Linked DNA regions of Indioceanicola profundi. The main gene of each other region encodes a partner of the protein of the gene in region 2 in a complex. Links are inferred from orthologs where the notes say so. Each region holds a gene or a part of one and is shown on either strand. Other genes may lie near its edges.

Region 1 (8,155 bases), 960 kb from region 2 along the record:
AACACGCCCGCCACCCTGCCTGGCCCCGGCAGATCGCCAGGGGGCATGATGCGGACGGTCCTCACTCTCGGTCCCTGGGGATCGAAGGCGGCGAGTATAGCCAAGCCGCGCTCCCCGTCAACCAATTGCGCAGCCCTGCCACCAATGCGGTAGACGCAGGCCGCGCAATCCTTCAGCCCCCTCTCTCCGGGGCCAATTCCTCAAGACTGAATGATGGTCTCGATCTGACGCGTGACTTCGTCGATCTCCGCCATGCCGTCCACCTGCTTCAGGACGCCCCGGCCCGCGTAATAGGGCAGAATGGGCGCGGTCTGCTTGTGGTACGCCTCCAGCCGCTTGCCGACGGTCTCCGCATTGTCGTCCGCGCGGCGCATGAACTCATGAGAGCCGCAGACGTCGCAGGTGTTCTCCACCGCCGGCCGCTTGAAGCTGTCGTGATAGCCGGTCCCGCACTTGGCGCAGGTGAAGCGCCCTGTGATGCGTTCCGTCAGGGCCGTGTCGTCCACCACCATCTCGATGACGTGGTGAAGCTTCAGCCCCTTCTCCTCCAGCATCCGGTCCAGCGCTTCCGCCTGCACCACGGTCCGGGGGAAGCCGTCGAGGATGAAGCCGCCCTTGGCATCCGGCTCATCGATCCGGTTGGAGATCATCTCGATCATGACCTCGTCCGGCACAAGTTGGCCGGCCTTCATGATCGAGTCCGCCTTCTGCCCGAGCGGCGTGCCGCTCTTCACGACGGCCCGAAGCATGTCGCCCGTGGAGAGCTGCACCATGCCGTACTTGGCCTGAAGGCGTTGCGCCTGCGTTCCCTTCCCCGCGCCGGGCGGCCCCAGCAGAATCAGGTTCATCCTCGTCTCCCGCGAAGTTTGGCTTTCTTGATAAGCCCTTCGTACTGGTGAGCCAAGAGGTGAGAGTGTATCTGCGCCACTGTGTCCAGGGTCACCGTCACCACGATCAGCAGGCTCGTACCGCCGAAGTAGAACATGAAGCCGTATTCCGCGATGAGGAATTCAGGCAACAGGCACACGACGGTGAGGTACGCCGCGCCGATCACGGTCAGCCGGGTCAACACATAGTCCAGGTAGTCTGCGGTGTTCTTGCCGGGACGGATGCCCGGAATGAAGCCGCCATACTTCTTCAGATTTTCCGCCGTCTCCGTCGGATTGAAGACGATTGCCGTGTAGAAGAAGCAGAAGAAGATGATCAGGGCGGCGTAGAGCAGCATGTAGAGCGGCTGACCATGCTGCACATAGGCGGCCACCTGCCCCATCCATCCGCCCTGCTGGCCGGCGAACTGCGCCATGGTCAGCGGCAGCAGCAGCAGCGAGGAGGCGAAGATCGGCGGGATCACGCCGGCCGTGTTCAGCTTCAGCGGAAGGTGCGAGGATTCGCCGCCGAACATGCGGTTGCCGACCTGGCGCTTGGGATACTGGACCAGCAGCCGGCGCTGTGCCCGCTCCATGAACACGATGAAGGCGATCACGGCCACGGCCATGACCAGCATGAAGATGATGAAGCCGACGCTCATGGCGCCGGTGCGCCCCAGTTCCAGCATCTGCGCGAACGCGCCCGGCAGGGCAGCCACGATGCCGGAGAAGATGATCAGCGAAATGCCGTTGCCGACGCCGCGGGCGGTGATCTGCTCGCCCAACCACATCAGGAACATGGTGCCGCCGACCATCGTGATCACGGTCGAGGCGCGGAACATCCAGCCGGCATCGATGACCACGCTGCTGCCGGCGCTGCCCATTCCCTCGAGCCCCACGGCAAGGCCATAAGACTGCACCAGGGCCAGCAGGACGGTCAGGTAGCGGGTGTACTGGTTGAGCCGCTTGCGGCCCGACTCGCCTTCCTTCTTCAACTGCTCCAACGACGGCGAAACAGCCGTCATGAGCTGGATGATGATGGAGGCGGAGATGTAGGGCATGATGTTGAGCGCGAAAATGCTCATGCGCTCGACGGCGCCGCCGGCGAACATGTTGAACATGCCCAGAATGCCGCCGGCCTGCTGCTGGAAGAACTGCGCGAAGGCGCCGGCATCGATGCCGGGCAGCGGAATATAGGTGCCCAGCCGATAGACGATGAGCGCACCCAGCGTGAACCAGATGCGCTTCTTCAGTTCGGTCGCCTTGGCGAAGGCACCGAAATTAATATTCGCGGCAAGCTGCTCGGCGGCTGATGCCATGTGCGGAGATCCTTATCGCCCCAGGGACCGCCCGGTGGGGATCGCCGACGGGGCATACCATCGTACAGGTCGAATGCCAAAAAGAATGGCCACCGGAATAGAAGACGGCCGACGCCTGAATTCAAGCGCCGGCCGTTATCCTGCTTACTCGGCGGCAGCGGCCGGAACGGCGGTCAGATTGACCTTGCCGCCAGCCTTCTCCACCGCGGCCATGGCCGCGGCGGATGCGCCAGCCACCTCGAAGGTGACGGCGGAGGTCAGCGTGCCCTTGGCCAGCAGGCGCAGGCCGTCACGGGCCTCGCTCACCAGACCGAGCTTGTTCAGCACCTCGTGGGTGACCGTCTCGCCGGCATTCAGGCGACCGGCATCGATGGCCTTCTGAATGGTGCCGAGATTGACGACCGCGTAGTCCTTCGAGAACGGGTTCTTGAACCCGCGCTTCGGTAGACGGCGGTGCAGCGGCATCTGACCGCCTTCGAAGCCCCGGATGGACACGCCGGTACGGGACTTCTGACCCTTCACGCCGCGGCCGCCGGTCTTGCCCTTGCCGGAGCCGATGCCGCGACCGACACGGGTACGCTCCTTGCGGGCGCCCGGGTTGTCGCGAAGATCGTTGAGCTTCATGGTTCTGTTTCCTTCAAGCCGTATCGGGGAAGCCTCTTACGAGGCCTCCTCGACGCGCACGAGGTGCTGCACCTTGTAGATCATCCCGCGGACAGCCGGAGTATCCTCCAGCTCACGGGTGCGGTGCAGCTTGTTGAGACCGAGACCGATCAGGGTCGCCCGCTGGTCGGACTTGCGACCGATCGGGCTGCCGATCTGGGTCACGACGATGGTGTTCTTCGTGCTCATGCCGCAGCCCCTTCCTTAACGTCACCCTCGCGCTTGCCGAGGATGTCGCTGACGCGGCGACCACGACGGGCCGCCACGGCCCGCGGGCTGACGCAATGCGCCAGAGCGTCGAAGGTCGCCTTGATCATGTTGTGCGGGTTGGAGGTGCCGACCGACTTGGTCACCACATCCTGCACGCCCAGAGCCTCGAAGATCGCGCGCATCGGACCGCCGGCGATGATGCCGGTACCGGCCGGGGCAGCGCGCAGCACCACGCGACCGGCGCCGAAATGGCCCGACACGTCATGGTGCAGCGTGCGGCCTTCGCGCAGCGGCACGCGGATCATGGAGCGCTTGGCCTGGTCGGTGGCCTTGCGAATGGCCTCCGGGACCTCACGCGCCTTGCCGGCGCCGACGCCGACGCGGCCCTTTGCATCGCCGACGACGACGATGGCGGCGAAGCCGAAGCGACGGCCGCCCTTCACCACCTTGGCGACGCGGTTGATACCGACGAGCTTTTCTACGAGCTCGCTCTCCTCGCGCTCGCGCGGAGTGCGATCACGATCGCGACCGCGCTCGGACCCGCCGTCCCTCTCATTCCGTGCCATATCTATCCCCTTAGAACTGCAGGCCGGCTTCGCGCGCGGCATCGGCCAAGGCCTTGACCCGGCCATGGAAGATGTAAGCGCCGCGATCGAACACCACGTCCTTCACGCCCTTCGCGGTGGCGCGCTCGGCAATCAGCTTGCCGACAGCCTTCGCCGCGTCGATATCGGCACCCGTCTTCAAGGCATCCCGCAGGTCCTTGTCGAGGGTGGACGCCGCGGCGAGCGTGTGGCCCGCCGTGTCGTCGATGATCTGGGCATAGATGTGCTTGCTGGACCGGAATACGGAAAGCCGCGGGCGACCGCCAGCGAACTTCCGGATCCGGGCGCGGACGCGCTGCTTGCGCCGCTCGTTGAGATCCATCTGCTTGGTCATGTCGTCCGCCTTACTTCTTCTTGCCTTCTTTGCGGATGATCACTTCGTTATCGTACTTCACGCCCTTGCCCTTGTAGGGCTCGGGGGGACGATACGAACGGATCTCCGCGGCGATCTGGCCGACCTGCTGCTTGTCGGCGCCCGAGATGGACACCGCGGTCGGGCGGTCGCACTTGATGGTGATTCCCTCAGGGATCGGGTAGCGGATGTCGTGGCTGAAACCGAGGTTCAGCACGAGCTCCTTGCCCTGCACGGCGGCCTTGTAGCCGACGCCATTGATCTCGAGGTTCCGGGTGAAGCCGGTGTTCACACCGTTCACCAGGTTGTTCACCACGGTGCGCTGCGTGGCCCAGTTCTGACGAGCGCGGACGCTATCGTTGCGCGGCTGGATGACGACATGGCCGTCCTCCAGCTTTGCCAGGATCTCGTCGACAAGGACGGCGCTGAGCTGGCCCAGCTTGCCCTTGGCGGTGACCGTTTGACCGGTGACCGTGACGGTCACGCCGGCCGGGACGGGCACCGGATGCTTTCCGATACGCGACATGGCCGCACTCCTTAGAACACTTTGCAGAGGACCTCGCCGCCGACATTGGCGGCGCGGGCTTCCGCATCGGACATGACGCCACGCGGCGTCGACAGGATCGAGATGCCGAGCCCGTTATAGAAACGGGTCAGATCGGCGATCTTCGAATAGACGCGGCGGCCCGGCTTGGAGACCCGGTGGATCTCCTTAATGACCGGCTCGCCCTCGTGATACTTCAGCTCGATGCGAAGGTTCTTCACACCGGGACGGACGTCGTCCACCGTGTAGCCGCGGATGTAACCTTCGCGCTTCAACACCTCGAGAACGTTGGTGCGAAGCTTGGAGGCCGGGCTCACGACCGCCTGCATACGGGCCTTCTGACCGTTACGAATACGGGTCAGCATATCGCCCAGGGGATCGCTCAGAGACATTACCCCGATCCTCCAATTACCAGCTGGACTTGGTCATGCCCGGGATCTGGCCGGCATGGGCCAGATCGCGCAGGATGACACGGGAGAGGCGGAACTTGCGGTACGTGGCGCGCGGCCGGCCCGTCATCTCGCAGCGATTGCGGACGCGGACCTTGCTACCGTTGCGCGGCAGTTCGGCAAGCTTGAGAACAGCGGCAAAGCGCTCCTCGGGCGGCAGCTCGCGGTTCCGGGCGATCGCCTTGAGGGCGTTCCGCTTCGGAGCCTGCTGCTTCGCCATACGGGCGCGGCGCTTGTTCTTCTCGACGGCGCTAGTCTTCGCCATGGTCAGATACCTCCTGCCACTCAGCCGGCGAACGGCATGTCGAAGGCCTTCAGAAGGCTCTTGGCCTCCTTGTCGGTCTTCGCCGTGGTGACGAAAATGATGTCCATGCCCCGGATGCCATCGACTTTGTCGTAGTCGATTTCGGGGAAGATGATCTGCTCTTTCAGACCCATGGCGTAGTTGCCACGGCCGTCGAAGCTGTTGCCCGGGATGCCGCGGAAGTCGCGGACACGCGGCAGGGCAATCGTCACCAGACGGTCGAGGAACTCGTACATGCGGTCGCGGCGCAGGGTCACCTTGCAGCCGATCGGCATGCCTTCGCGCAGCTTGAACTGGGCGATGGACTTCCGGGCCTTGGTCACCACCGGCTTCTGGCCGGAGATGGCGGCGAGTTCGGACACGGCGGCCTGGATCTTCTTGCTGTCGCCAACGGCCTCACCGACGCCGATGTTGATCACGATCTTATCCAGGCGCGGCACCATCATGTCGTTCGCGTAGCCGAATTCTTCCTTCAGCTTCCCGCGGACGACCTTCTCATAATGATCTTTAAGTCGAGCAGCCATGGCGCGCCTCACACATCGATGACTTCGCCGGAGCCCTTGGCGAAACGGACCTTGCGGCCGTCTTCCAGGGTCCGGAAGCCGACACGGGTCGGCTTGTTGGTCTTGGGATCGATGTGCGCCACGTTGGAAACGTGCAGCGGAGCCTCGATCTCCACGATGCCGCCCTGCTGGAACTGGGTCTGGCGCTGGTGCTTCTTCACCAGGTTCACACCCCGGACCTTCACGCGGTTCTCGGTCGGCAGGACCTCAATGACCTCACCGGTCTTGCCCTTGTCCTTGCCGGTCAGCACGGCGACCTTGTCGCCCTTGCGGATCTTCGCGGCCATCAGAGCACCTCCGGCGCCAGGCTGATGATCTTCATGTACTTCTTCGCGCGCAGCTCGCGGGTCACGGGCCCGAAGATGCGGGTCCCGATCGGCTCGCCCTGCTTGTTGATCAGCACGGCGGCGTTGCGGTCGAAGCGGATGGCGGTGCCATCGGTGCGGCGGATCTCCTTGGCCGTGCGGACGATGACGGCGCGATGCACGTCACCCTTCTTCACGCGGCCACGCGGAATCGCCTCCTTGACGGAGACGACGATGATGTCGCCCACCGATGCGAAGCGGCGCCCGGCGCCGCCCAGCACCTTGATGCACTGCACCCGGCGCGCGCCGCTGTTGTCCGCGACCTCCAGGTTGGTTTGCATCTGAATCATGTGATGCTTTCCTTATTCAGCGGATGCCGCCTGAGCGGCCTCGGTCACGACAGTCCACCGCTTCCGCTTGGAGATCGGCGCGCACTCGATGATCTGGACGGTATCGCCGATCTTGTGCGCGTTCGCCTCGTCGTGGGCGGCGTACTTCTTGGACTGCTTGATGAACTTCTTGTAGAGCGGGTGCATGACGCGACGCTCGACCAGGACGACAATCGTCTTGTCGCCCTTGTCGCTCACGACAGTACCCTGCAGAACGCGACGGGGCATTCCACACTCCCCTATCAGGACGCGGACGAAGCGGTCGCCCGCTCGCCCAGGATGGTCTTGATGCGCGCGATGTCGCGACGCACCTGCCGGACCCGCGCCGTGTTCTCCAGCTGGCCGGAGGCCCGCTGGAAGCGCAGGTTGAACTGCTCCTTCTTGAGCTGGATGAGCTGATCGTTCAGCTCATCCTGGCTCTTGGCGCGGAAGTCAGTCGCCTTCGTCATGCCTCACCCCCCTCACCCAGACGGGTGACCATACGAACCTTGATCGGCAGCTTGGCTGCCGCAAGCTCGAACGCGCGCTTGGCGAGATCCGCCGGGACGCCGTCCAGCTCGAACATGATGCGGCCGGGATGCACCCGGGCCGCCCAGAACTCCGGCGAACCCTTACCGGAACCCATGCGGACTTCCGCCGGCTTCGAGGAGACCGGCACGTCCGGGAAAATCCGGATCCAGACGCGGCCCTGACGCTTCAGGTGGCGGGTGATGGTACGACGGGCAGCCTCGATCTGGCGGGCGGTGATGCGCGCCGGCTCCACCGCCTTAAGGCCGAAGGCCCCGAAATTCAGCGACGTTCCGCCCTTCGCAGGACCGTGGATGCGGCCCTTGTGCTGCTTGCGGAACTTAGTACGCTTCGGACTGAGCATGGCGAGTTGCCTTTCTAATCCCTGCTAGTATCCGACGACGATCAGCGGGCCGGAGCCTGCTCCATGGCGCGCTTGTCCTGCGCCATGGGGTCGTGCGCCAGAACCTCGCCCTTGAACACCCAGACCTTCACGCCGCAGGTGCCATAGGTAGTCTTCGCGGTGGCCGTTGCATAGTCGATATCCGCACGCAGGGTATGCAGCGGAACGCGACCCTCACGGTACCATTCCAGACGCGCGATCTCGGCGCCGCCCAGACGGCCGCCGCAGTTGATGCGGATGCCCTGTGCGCCGAGGCGCATGGCGGACTGCACCGCGCGCTTCATGGCGCGACGGAATGCCACACGGCGCTCGAGCTGGTTGGCGATGTTCTCGGCGATGAGCTTCGCGTCCAGTTCCGGCTTGCGGATCTCGACGATGTTCAGGCTCACCTCGCCGCCGGCCATCTGGCTCAGCGTGCCGCGCAGCTTCTCGATGTCCGCGCCCTTCTTGCCGATCACCACGCCCGGACGAGCCGTGTGGATGGTGACGCGGGCCTTCTTGGCCGGACGCTCGATGACGATCCGGCTGACGCCGGCCGCCTGAAGGCGCTTCGCGAGGAACTCGCGCAGCTTGATGTCCTGGTGGAGCAGCTTGGCATAGTCGCGGTCAGCGAACCAACGGCTGTCCCAGGTCCGGTTGATGCCGAGCCGCAGCCCGACCGGATTGATTTTCTGAC
Region 2 (8,242 bases):
CGCTCCTCGATCACGTCGGCGCCGTAGATGTCGCGCACTTTCGTGCCGGGCACCAGGTGACAGGCATAGGCGCCCAGCCGCATGGTGCCGCCGAGGTCGCCGCCGGCGATGCGCTTCTCAAGCTGGTTGCCCTTCACCCATTCGGTCATCAGGCCGACCACGGCCGGGTCGGGCTTGCCGAACTCGCTGGAGCCGGCATGGTCCAGGCCGGCCAGATGTCGGCTGGCCTCGATCACTGCCATCTGCATGCCGAAGCAGATGCCGAAATAGGGAATCTTGTGCTCACGCGCGAACTGGGCGGCCTTGATCTTCCCCTCCGTCCCGCGCTCGCCGAAGCCGCCCGGAACAAGGATGCCGTCGACCTCTTCCAGCCGCTGGATCGCCTGCCCGCTCTCAAAGATTTCGGCATCGATCCAGTCGAGCTTGACCTTCACATTGTTGGCGATAGCGCCGTGGGTCAGCGCTTCGCCCAGCGACTTGTAGGCATCGAGCAGGCTCGTGTACTTGCCGACCACGGCGATCGTGACCTCGCCCTCCGGATGGCGGACGCGGCGGACGATCTCTTCCCAGCGGGAGAGATCGGGTTCGCCCTGCACCGGCAGGCCGAAGGCCTTCAGCACCTGATCGTCGAAACCCTGCTCGTGATAGCTGATCGGCACCTGATAGATAGTGTCCACATCCAGGGCGGCGATCACGCGCTCCTTCTGGATGTTGCAGAACAGGGCGATCTTACGGCGCTCATTGTCCGGGATTTCCCGGTCGGCTCGGCAGAGCAGCATCTGGGGCTGGATACCGACGGACAGCAGCTCCTTCACGGAGTGCTGGGTCGGTTTGGTCTTCAGTTCGCCCGCAGCCGGGATGTAGGGCAGCAGGGTGACGTGAACGAACAGGGCTCGCTCATGCCCCACCTCGTTCCCGAACTGGCGGATGGCCTCCAGGAAGGGAAGCGATTCGATATCGCCCACCGTGCCGCCCACCTCGCAGAGGACGAAATCCTCGTCCGTCAGGTCGGCCTGGATGAATTCCTTGATAGCGTCCGTGATGTGCGGAATCACCTGCACGGTGCCGCCCAGATACTCGCCCCGGCGTTCCTTCGCGATCACGGTGGAGTAAATCCGACCGGTGGTCACGTTGTCCGACTGCCGGGTGTGAACGCCGGTGAAGCGCTCATAATGGCCCAGATCCAGGTCAGTCTCCGCACCGTCATCGGTGACGAAGACCTCACCGTGCTGATACGGGCTCATCGTGCCGGGATCGACGTTCAGGTACGGGTCCAGCTTGCGCAGGCGGACTTTATAGCCGCGGGCCTGCAGCAAGGCCCCGAGCGCGGCGGAAGCCAGCCCCTTGCCCAGGGAAGAAACCACGCCGCCGGTGATGAAGATGAAGCGCGTCATGGAAGCCCAGTCTATCCGAATCGAGAAACCCGGGCCAGACTTCTGCCGGCCCCCCAAAAAGAAGAGGCGGCTCGAGCGCCGCCTCTGACGTGTATTGCCGCCCTACGACTCATTCCCCGACGGGGACCGAGGGTTCGGCCGGCGCCGGAGCGGGCGCCTCCGAAGGCGCTTCCGGCGCGGCGGCGGGCACTCGATCAAAGATCGAATCCGTGCGCGACGCGTTGCCGGCCAGAATCGCAAGGATCAGGCTGGTGGCGAAGAAAGCTGCGGCCAGGAGAGCGGTGGCGCGGGTCAGCAGATTGGCGCTTCCGCGGGTGGTCATCATGCCGCCCATGTTGCCGCCGCCCATGCCGAGACCGCCGCCTTCGGACTTCTGGATGAGAACCACACCGACCAGCGCCATGGCGATCAGCAGGTGGATGACCAGAACCACCGTTTCCATACCCGTTCCCTCGAAAGACCCGTTCAACCGCCCGTCATCCGGGCATCAAGCCAACATGTTCCTGCGAACACGCATAGGAACCGGCTGCCTCTCGGGGCAACCGGCCCTGTCACAAATCATGTCGTCGGGCGGGTTGTTTACCCGCTCAGCGCGCCGGATGCTAGCGACAAGATGCAGCAATGCCCCAGAAGTCTTCATCCTTCAGGCTGGCGCCGCCGACCAGCGCCCCGTCCACATCGTCAATCGCCAGAATTTCAGCCGCGTTGCCCGGCTTCACCGACCCGCCGTATAAAATGCGCACGCCGTCGGCGCTTGCAACGAGCCCGGACAGGCTGGTGCGGATATTGGCGTGCATGGCGGCTATGTCCGCATTGGTCGGCGTACGGCCTGTACCGATTGCCCAGACCGGCTCATAGGCGATGACGGTATTCTCCGCCGTGGCTCCGTCCGGGATGGAGCCCTTGAGCTGTCCCGTGACGACGGACTCGGCCTCGCCCGCATCACGCTGCCCCTCGGTCTCGCCGACACAGACAATGGCGATCAGGCCGGCTTTGTGAGCTGCTGCAGCCTTTGCGCGGACCGTTGCGTCGCTTTCGCCGTGGTCCTGCCGGCGTTCGGAGTGGCCGACGATGACATAGCGACACCCCAGATCGGCCAGCATGGCGGCGCTAATGTCGCCGGTATGGGCGCCCTTCTCCGCCGCATGGCAGTCCTGGCCGCCGAGCGCCAGGATTGAACCTTCGAGGACCTGCCCCACAGGCGCGATCAGCGTAGCGGGCGGACAGATCAGCATGTCGAATCGCGCCGTGTCGGCTTTTTTCAGCCGCTGAACCAGGGCTGCGGCCAAAGCCGTCCCGTCGGCGCGGAGGCCGTTCATCTTCCAGTTTCCGGCGATCAGTGGGCGCCGCGCTGCCATTCCGTTCCTCCTCATCGTCCTTATCGATTATTCCTGCGCATTCCGCGCATCCCTTACCAGCCGCAGGGCTGGAATTCCACCCGCACCGCTCCTATACCGGGTGTGGCTTGCCGCACCGGCAGGCCGCTTCTATGATGCGCCGCTTTCGGCGGACCCGATGCGTCTGGCTTCAGGGCCGGCTCTTTCCTTCTGATCTGAGATCGCAAGTCACCTCCCATGCTCCAAACTCTCCGCAGCACCGCCGGCTCCTGGGTCGTCAAGATCCTGTTCCTGCTCCTGATCCTCAGCTTCGGCGTCTGGGGCATCGGCGACGTGACGTCCGGCTGGACCAGCCGGAATGCTGTCGAGGTCGGCGACGTCGCCATCCCGCCGGAACAACTCAGCACGGAGTTCCGCCGCGAGGTAAACCGCCTGCGCCAGGTCTTCGGCCCTCAGTTCACCGATGCCCAGGCCATCCAGCTCGGTCTGGTGGACCAGACGGTGCGACAGGTTGTCCAGCGTGCGCTGCTGACCCAGGCCGCTGCGGATATTGGACTTCGCGTCGGGGATGAGGCCGTCGTGGAGCAGGTGCGCAATGTGCCCGCCTTCCAGAACCAGTTCGGGCAGTTCGATCCTGATGTGATGCGGTACGTGCTTCGGCAGAACGGCTTCACCGAGCAGTCGTTCGTCGACCAGATTCGCGGCGATGTGGCCCGGAGCCAGCTCGTGGGCGCGGTCGGCAGCGGGGCGACGGCCCCGGAGGCGCTGGCCAGCGCGCTGTTCCTCTATCGCGGGGAGCGTCGGATCGCTGACGTCATCAACGTACCCGCCTCTGCGCTGCCGGAACCGGCGGCCCCGGACGATGCCGCGCTGACCGCCTATCATGAGCAGAATTCCACCCGTTATACGGCCCCTGAATTCCGCACCCTGATGGTCGCCACCCTGTCGGCCGAGGACTTGACGGACGGCATTTCCGTGTCGGACGAGGAGCTGCAGGAAGCCTATGAGGCGCGCAGCTACGAATTCATTACCCCGGAAAAGCGCGATCTGGTGCAGGTCGTCGCCGCCGACGAGGAAACAGCGCGCAGGATCATTGAGGCGACCGCCGGTGGTCAGACGCTGGAGGACGCCGCTGCCGCCGCGGGGTTGGAAACGGTCGAGCTGCCGGAGACCACCCGCGAAGGCCTGACGGAAGAGCTGGTGGAGCCAGTGTTCGCGGCAGAGGTCGGCGCTATCGGGGGCCCGGTGGAAAGCCCCTTCGGCTGGCATGTCTTCACGGTGCGGAGTGTCGCTCCCGGCGGCGAGCAGACGCTGGAGCAGGTGCGTGAGCAACTGACCGCCGACGTCCGACGCGAGAAGGCCATCGATCGGCTTTTCGAGGTGGCCAATACGATGGATGACCGCTTGGCCTCAGGCGCGACCCTGCCCGAAGCGGCCGAAGCCGTGGGTGCTAACGTGGTGCGCCTGCAGGGCGTGGACGCCCAGGGCAGGACGAAGGACGGCGTGCAGGCAGAGGGTCCCGCTAATCTGCCTCAGGTGCTGGAGCGCGCCTTTACCCTCCAGTCCGGCGAGACGAGCAACCTGGTCGAATCCGGCGAGAGCAGCTATTTCGCCATTCAGGTCGAAAACGTGGAGCCGCCCGCCCTGCGTCCGCTGGGCGAGGTTCGTGACCAAGTCATCGCAGATTGGAAGGCCGAGCGCCGGAACGAGGCAGCAGCGGCAAAGGCCGAGGAACTGGCCACTCGCCTGCGCGAAGGCGCCGACCCCGCTGACCTCGCGGCCGAGTTGCCCGGCGCGACCTATGTGCGCACCGAGCCGCTGACCCGTGAGGGACAGTTGACGGGGCCAATCGCGCCGGCGCTTCGCGAAAAGCTGTTCGAGCTCGGAACCGGGGAGGTCGCTGCCGTTCCGACTGCGGAGGGCCAGTCCGTCGCTCGCCTGGTGGAGATCGTCCCCGCTGATCCGGTCCTCGGCGCTGCGCAGGTCGCCCAGCTTCGGACCGCCGCCAAGGACGCAATTGCCGACGATATCATCACCCAGTATCTGACGGGTCTGCGCGGCCGCTACGACGTGCAGGAAAACCGGGCCGTGATCGACAGCCTCTTCCGTCAGCAGGAGTAGAACGGTGCGCACTTACCCTGAGGCGTCGGCATTCAAGGAAGGTTACGCGGCCGGAACGTCCCAGGTGGTCTGGACCCGGCTGGTCAGCGACCTGGACACGCCTGTCTCCGCCTTTCTGAAACTGGCACAGGGACGCCCCAACGCGTTCCTTCTGGAAAGCGTCACAGGCGGGTCCGTGCGCGGACGTTATTCGCTGATCGGGCTGAAGCCCGATCTGATCTGGCGGAGCCGCGGCACCAAGGCAGAGATCAACCGGCAAGCTGCGTCCGACCCGAGCCTGTTCGAGCCGTGTCACGAACCGCCATTGAAGGCGCTCGCATCGCTGCTGGACGAGTCCCGCATCGATCTGCCGCGTGAGCTGCCGCCCATGTCTGCGGGCCTGTTCGGCTATCTGGGCTACGATATGGTCCGGTTGATGGAGCGGCTTCCGGATGGCAATCCGGATGAGCTGAATCTGGATGATGCCGTCCTGATCCGTCCGACGGTCATGGCGATCTTCGACGGCATCGACAATGTCATCACCGTGGTAACCCCGGTCCGGCCAGCGCCGGGCCACGATCCAGACCATGCCTATCAGCAGGCCTGTGAGCGATTAGCTGAAGCCGTGGCTGCGCTTGAGGGTCCCGTTCCGGCCGCGCATGAGACCACAATGGATGTCTCCGCGCTGCCGGCTCCGACGTCCAACACCACGCGGGAAGAGTATGACGCCATTGTGGAGCGCGCGAAGGAGTATATCCGTGCCGGCGACATCTTCCAGGTGGTGCCGAGTCAGCGCTTCTCCGTGCCGTTCCAGCTTCCGGCATTCGCCCTGTACCGGGCCCTGCGGCGCCTGAACCCCTCCCCGTTCCTGTTCTTCCTTGATTTCGGCAATGTGGCGGTAGTCGGCTCCAGCCCGGAAATCCTGGTCCGGCTACGCGATAACACGGTCACCATCCGCCCGATCGCGGGCACTCGCCGCCGCGGCAAGGACGCGGCCGAGGACAAGGTGCTGGCCGAAGATCTGCTGTCCGATCCAAAGGAACTGGCTGAGCATCTCATGCTGCTCGACCTGGGCCGCAACGATGTGGGCCGTGTAGCAAAGACTGGGACCGTGCGGGTCACCGAGCGCTTCACCATCGAGTACTATTCCCACGTCATGCACATCGTCTCCAATGTGGAGGGAGAGGTCGATCCCAGCTTCACAGCTATCGATGCCCTGTCCGCCGGATTCCCGGCTGGAACCGTCTCCGGCGCGCCGAAAATCCGGGCTATGGAGATCATCGACGAGTTGGAGAAGACCCGTCGGGGCATCTATGGCGGCTGTATCGGCTATTTCGCCGCAAACGGGACCATGGATACCTGCATCGCCCTACGCACGGCGGTGATCAAGGACGGGACGATGTACGTGCAGGCCGGCGGCGGGGTTGTGGCGGACAGCGAGCCCGAGGCCGAATATCAGGAGACGGTGAGCAAAGCCAAGGCCCTGTTCAAGGCTGCCGAGGAAGCGGTGCGCTTCGCCGCCGAACGCCGGGAATCCGGGAACCTTTAACAGCACGGATAGCGGCATTCCGAATGCCTGCGGCACGCCGCTATCCGAAGCCTACCAACCTCTATGCCGCACCATTGAAGTCGAAGCCGGCATCCTCGATCGCTTCCCTCACCTCTTCCTCGGAGGCGGAACCTTCGACATGGACAATTCCGGCCTTCAAATCCACCAATGCGCGGGTGGAATTCGAGCGTCCCTCGATGGCGCGGCTGATGGCGTTGGCGCAACCATCGCAGGTCATGCCGCCGACCTTGTACGCAACACTCATTCCATTTCCTCCTGTGCGATTCCAGTTGTTCAACCGCTCAGGAGGCCGGGCGCTGCACCTTCGCCACGGCGCTGACTGGAACCAGTTGAAATCCCTTTTTCTCCAACGTCGGCAACCACGCCTCAAGGGCCGCGGCGGTCACGTCGTGCGGGTGACCAATGGCAATTGCGACGCCATTCTGCCGGGCAATGGCTTCGGTCCTGGCCAGGGCCTGCGCCAGGAAGGCCGGCGTCTGCTCATGATCCAGGAAGACGTCGCGGGCTGCCAGGGGCAGGCTGTGGTGGGAACCGATGCTGGCGACGGCGGATGCTCCCGTGGTGCGACTGTCCAGGAACAGCAGCCCGCGTTGCGCAAGCTCATCCAGCACAACGTTCATCCCTGCCGCATCGGCAGTAAAGCGGCTGCCCATGTGATTATTGATGCCGACATATCCATGGAAGGCAGACAGGCCGATTCCGAGCCGCCGCCGTATCTCCGCTTCGGGCAAGCCTGTCATCAGGGCATTCGGGCCGGGATCGTTGGGGCCGTCCGGCTGCATGGGCACATGCACGATCAACTCATGTCCCGCCTTACGTGCCGCCTCGGTCTGCACCGGCAGTTGCTTGGCGTAGGGAAGCCAAGCCAGGGTCAGGGGACCGGGCAGCTCCACGATCCGGCTACTCCGGCGCCGGTCCAGCCCCATATCGTCGATGACGATGACGATCCGTGGCCGCCCCTCGACCGGCGCCGGTTTCACCTGCTCCGGCTGACGTTCGGGTGCGGGCGGACGTAAGGCGGCAACCTGCTGCGCAGGCTTGGCCGCGGAAACCGGAGGCGGTTTCTGGGTCCCTGCCGCATCGTCTGCGGGCCGCGTCGGCTCCGCCTCACGGTGCTTCTCCGGTGCTGGTGCCGCGGCGCGTGGAGGTGACGGCGCTGGGCCGGGCCGGCTCACTGGCTGGGGGGGTATGGCGGTGGCGACGCGCGATGCCGGCGTGGACGCCGTTTCCGGACCAAGCCCTTCGCCGCCGAACAACGCGAGCACGACGACAAGGCCGGCAAACGCCAGCAGAGCGCCGATAGCGATCTTCTGCGATCCGGCGGAAGCACACTTACTGGACTTCGCTGGGCGGCGTTTCGGTGGCAGACGACGCGCGGTCATGAGTGACCGTCCGCGGAACCGCGGGAGCTGTGGCAGTCACGGCCGGTAGACAGCGTCTCCAGGATCGGACAGTCGGGACGCTCATCCCCGTGACACTGATCGATTAGGCGGGTCAGAGTGCCGCGCAGGCTGCGCAACTCTTCGATCCGCGCATCGACCTCCGCCACATGCCGTTCCGCCATCCGGCGCACATCGGCGGACGCGCGGTTGCGGTCCTGCCAGAGCGCCAGAAGGTCCGCTACCTCCTTCACCGAAAACCCAAGCGAGCGCGCACGGTGGATGAAGCGCAATGTCTCCACATCCTGGTCGCCATAGTCGCGGTATCCGTTCTCCCGCCGGCCGGCAGCCTGGATCAGCCCCACGCTCTCGTAATATCGGATGGTTTTGGCCGGAACGCCGGAGCGTTTGGCCGCGGTCCCGATGTTCATCGCCCCGCTCTTCCCCTTGCCATGCATCCAG

The links.
Region 1: the proteins of secG (region 2) and secY are in contact, whole or in part, in a crystal structure (PDB 5AWW), measured with the Thermus thermophilus proteins. The link is inferred for Indioceanicola profundi from one-to-one orthologs. Residues at the interface, in WP_223903268.1 of Thermus thermophilus: Tyr5, Ile9, Tyr12, Leu13, Ala16, Leu19, Val20, Val23, Leu24, Gln26, Glu27, Pro28, Gln30, Gly31, Ala32, Asp34, Leu35, Met36, Gly37, Gly38, Ser39, Ala40, Asp41, Leu42, Phe43, Ala45, Arg46, Val48, Tyr53, Thr56; in WP_096411648.1 of Thermus thermophilus: Leu14, Gln16, Arg17, Phe20, Ile34, Pro35, Pro37, Ile72, Arg108, Arg109, Asn112, Gln113, Arg116, Ile117, Ile120, Pro145, Gly146, Trp147, Phe152, Phe155, Val156, Val159, Thr160, Val162, Ala163, Gly164, Ala166, Leu167, Trp170, Glu173.

What each region holds. Positions count from the first base shown.
Region 1 is NZ_CP030126.1:399,412-407,566, reverse strand. Bases 16-2,893 are described here. They hold secY (preprotein translocase subunit SecY), read right to left. Parts: upstream 2,186-2,893; coding sequence 845-2,185; downstream 16-844. Other genes in these bases: rpmD (50S ribosomal protein L30), read right to left, coding at 2,846-2,893; rplO (50S ribosomal protein L15), read right to left, coding at 2,330-2,809; DOL89_RS01990 (adenylate kinase), read right to left, coding at 201-848. Outside these bases: more of rpmD, read right to left, coding at 2,894-3,037; rpsE (30S ribosomal protein S5), read right to left, coding at 3,034-3,624; rplR (50S ribosomal protein L18), read right to left, coding at 3,635-3,997; rplF (50S ribosomal protein L6), read right to left, coding at 4,008-4,541; rpsH (30S ribosomal protein S8), read right to left, coding at 4,553-4,951; rpsN (30S ribosomal protein S14), read right to left, coding at 4,968-5,273; rplE (50S ribosomal protein L5), read right to left, coding at 5,294-5,836; rplX (50S ribosomal protein L24), read right to left, coding at 5,845-6,165; rplN (50S ribosomal protein L14), read right to left, coding at 6,162-6,530; rpsQ (30S ribosomal protein S17), read right to left, coding at 6,543-6,797; rpmC (50S ribosomal protein L29), read right to left, coding at 6,812-7,018; rplP (50S ribosomal protein L16), read right to left, coding at 7,015-7,440; rpsC (30S ribosomal protein S3), read right to left, coding at 7,482-8,155. UniProt on the Bacillus subtilis protein: The central subunit of the protein translocation channel SecYEG. Consists of two halves formed by TMs 1-5 and 6-10.
Region 2 is NZ_CP030126.1:1,367,544-1,375,785, forward strand. The notes cover bases 171-3,135. They hold secG (preprotein translocase subunit SecG), read right to left. Parts: upstream 1,837-3,135; coding sequence 1,504-1,836; downstream 171-1,503. Other genes in these bases: DOL89_RS06490 (CTP synthase), read right to left, coding at 171-1,394; tpiA (triose-phosphate isomerase), read right to left, coding at 1,997-2,752; DOL89_RS06505 (SurA N-terminal domain-containing protein), read left to right, coding at 2,969-3,135. Outside these bases: more of DOL89_RS06490, read right to left, coding at 1-170; more of DOL89_RS06505, read left to right, coding at 3,136-4,852; trpE (anthranilate synthase component I), read left to right, coding at 4,857-6,380; DOL89_RS06515 (heavy-metal-associated domain-containing protein), read right to left, coding at 6,442-6,645; DOL89_RS25475 (divergent polysaccharide deacetylase family protein), read right to left, coding at 6,683-7,381; cueR (Cu(I)-responsive transcriptional regulator), read right to left, coding at 7,780-8,211. UniProt on the Bacillus subtilis protein: Involved in protein export. Participates in an early event of protein translocation.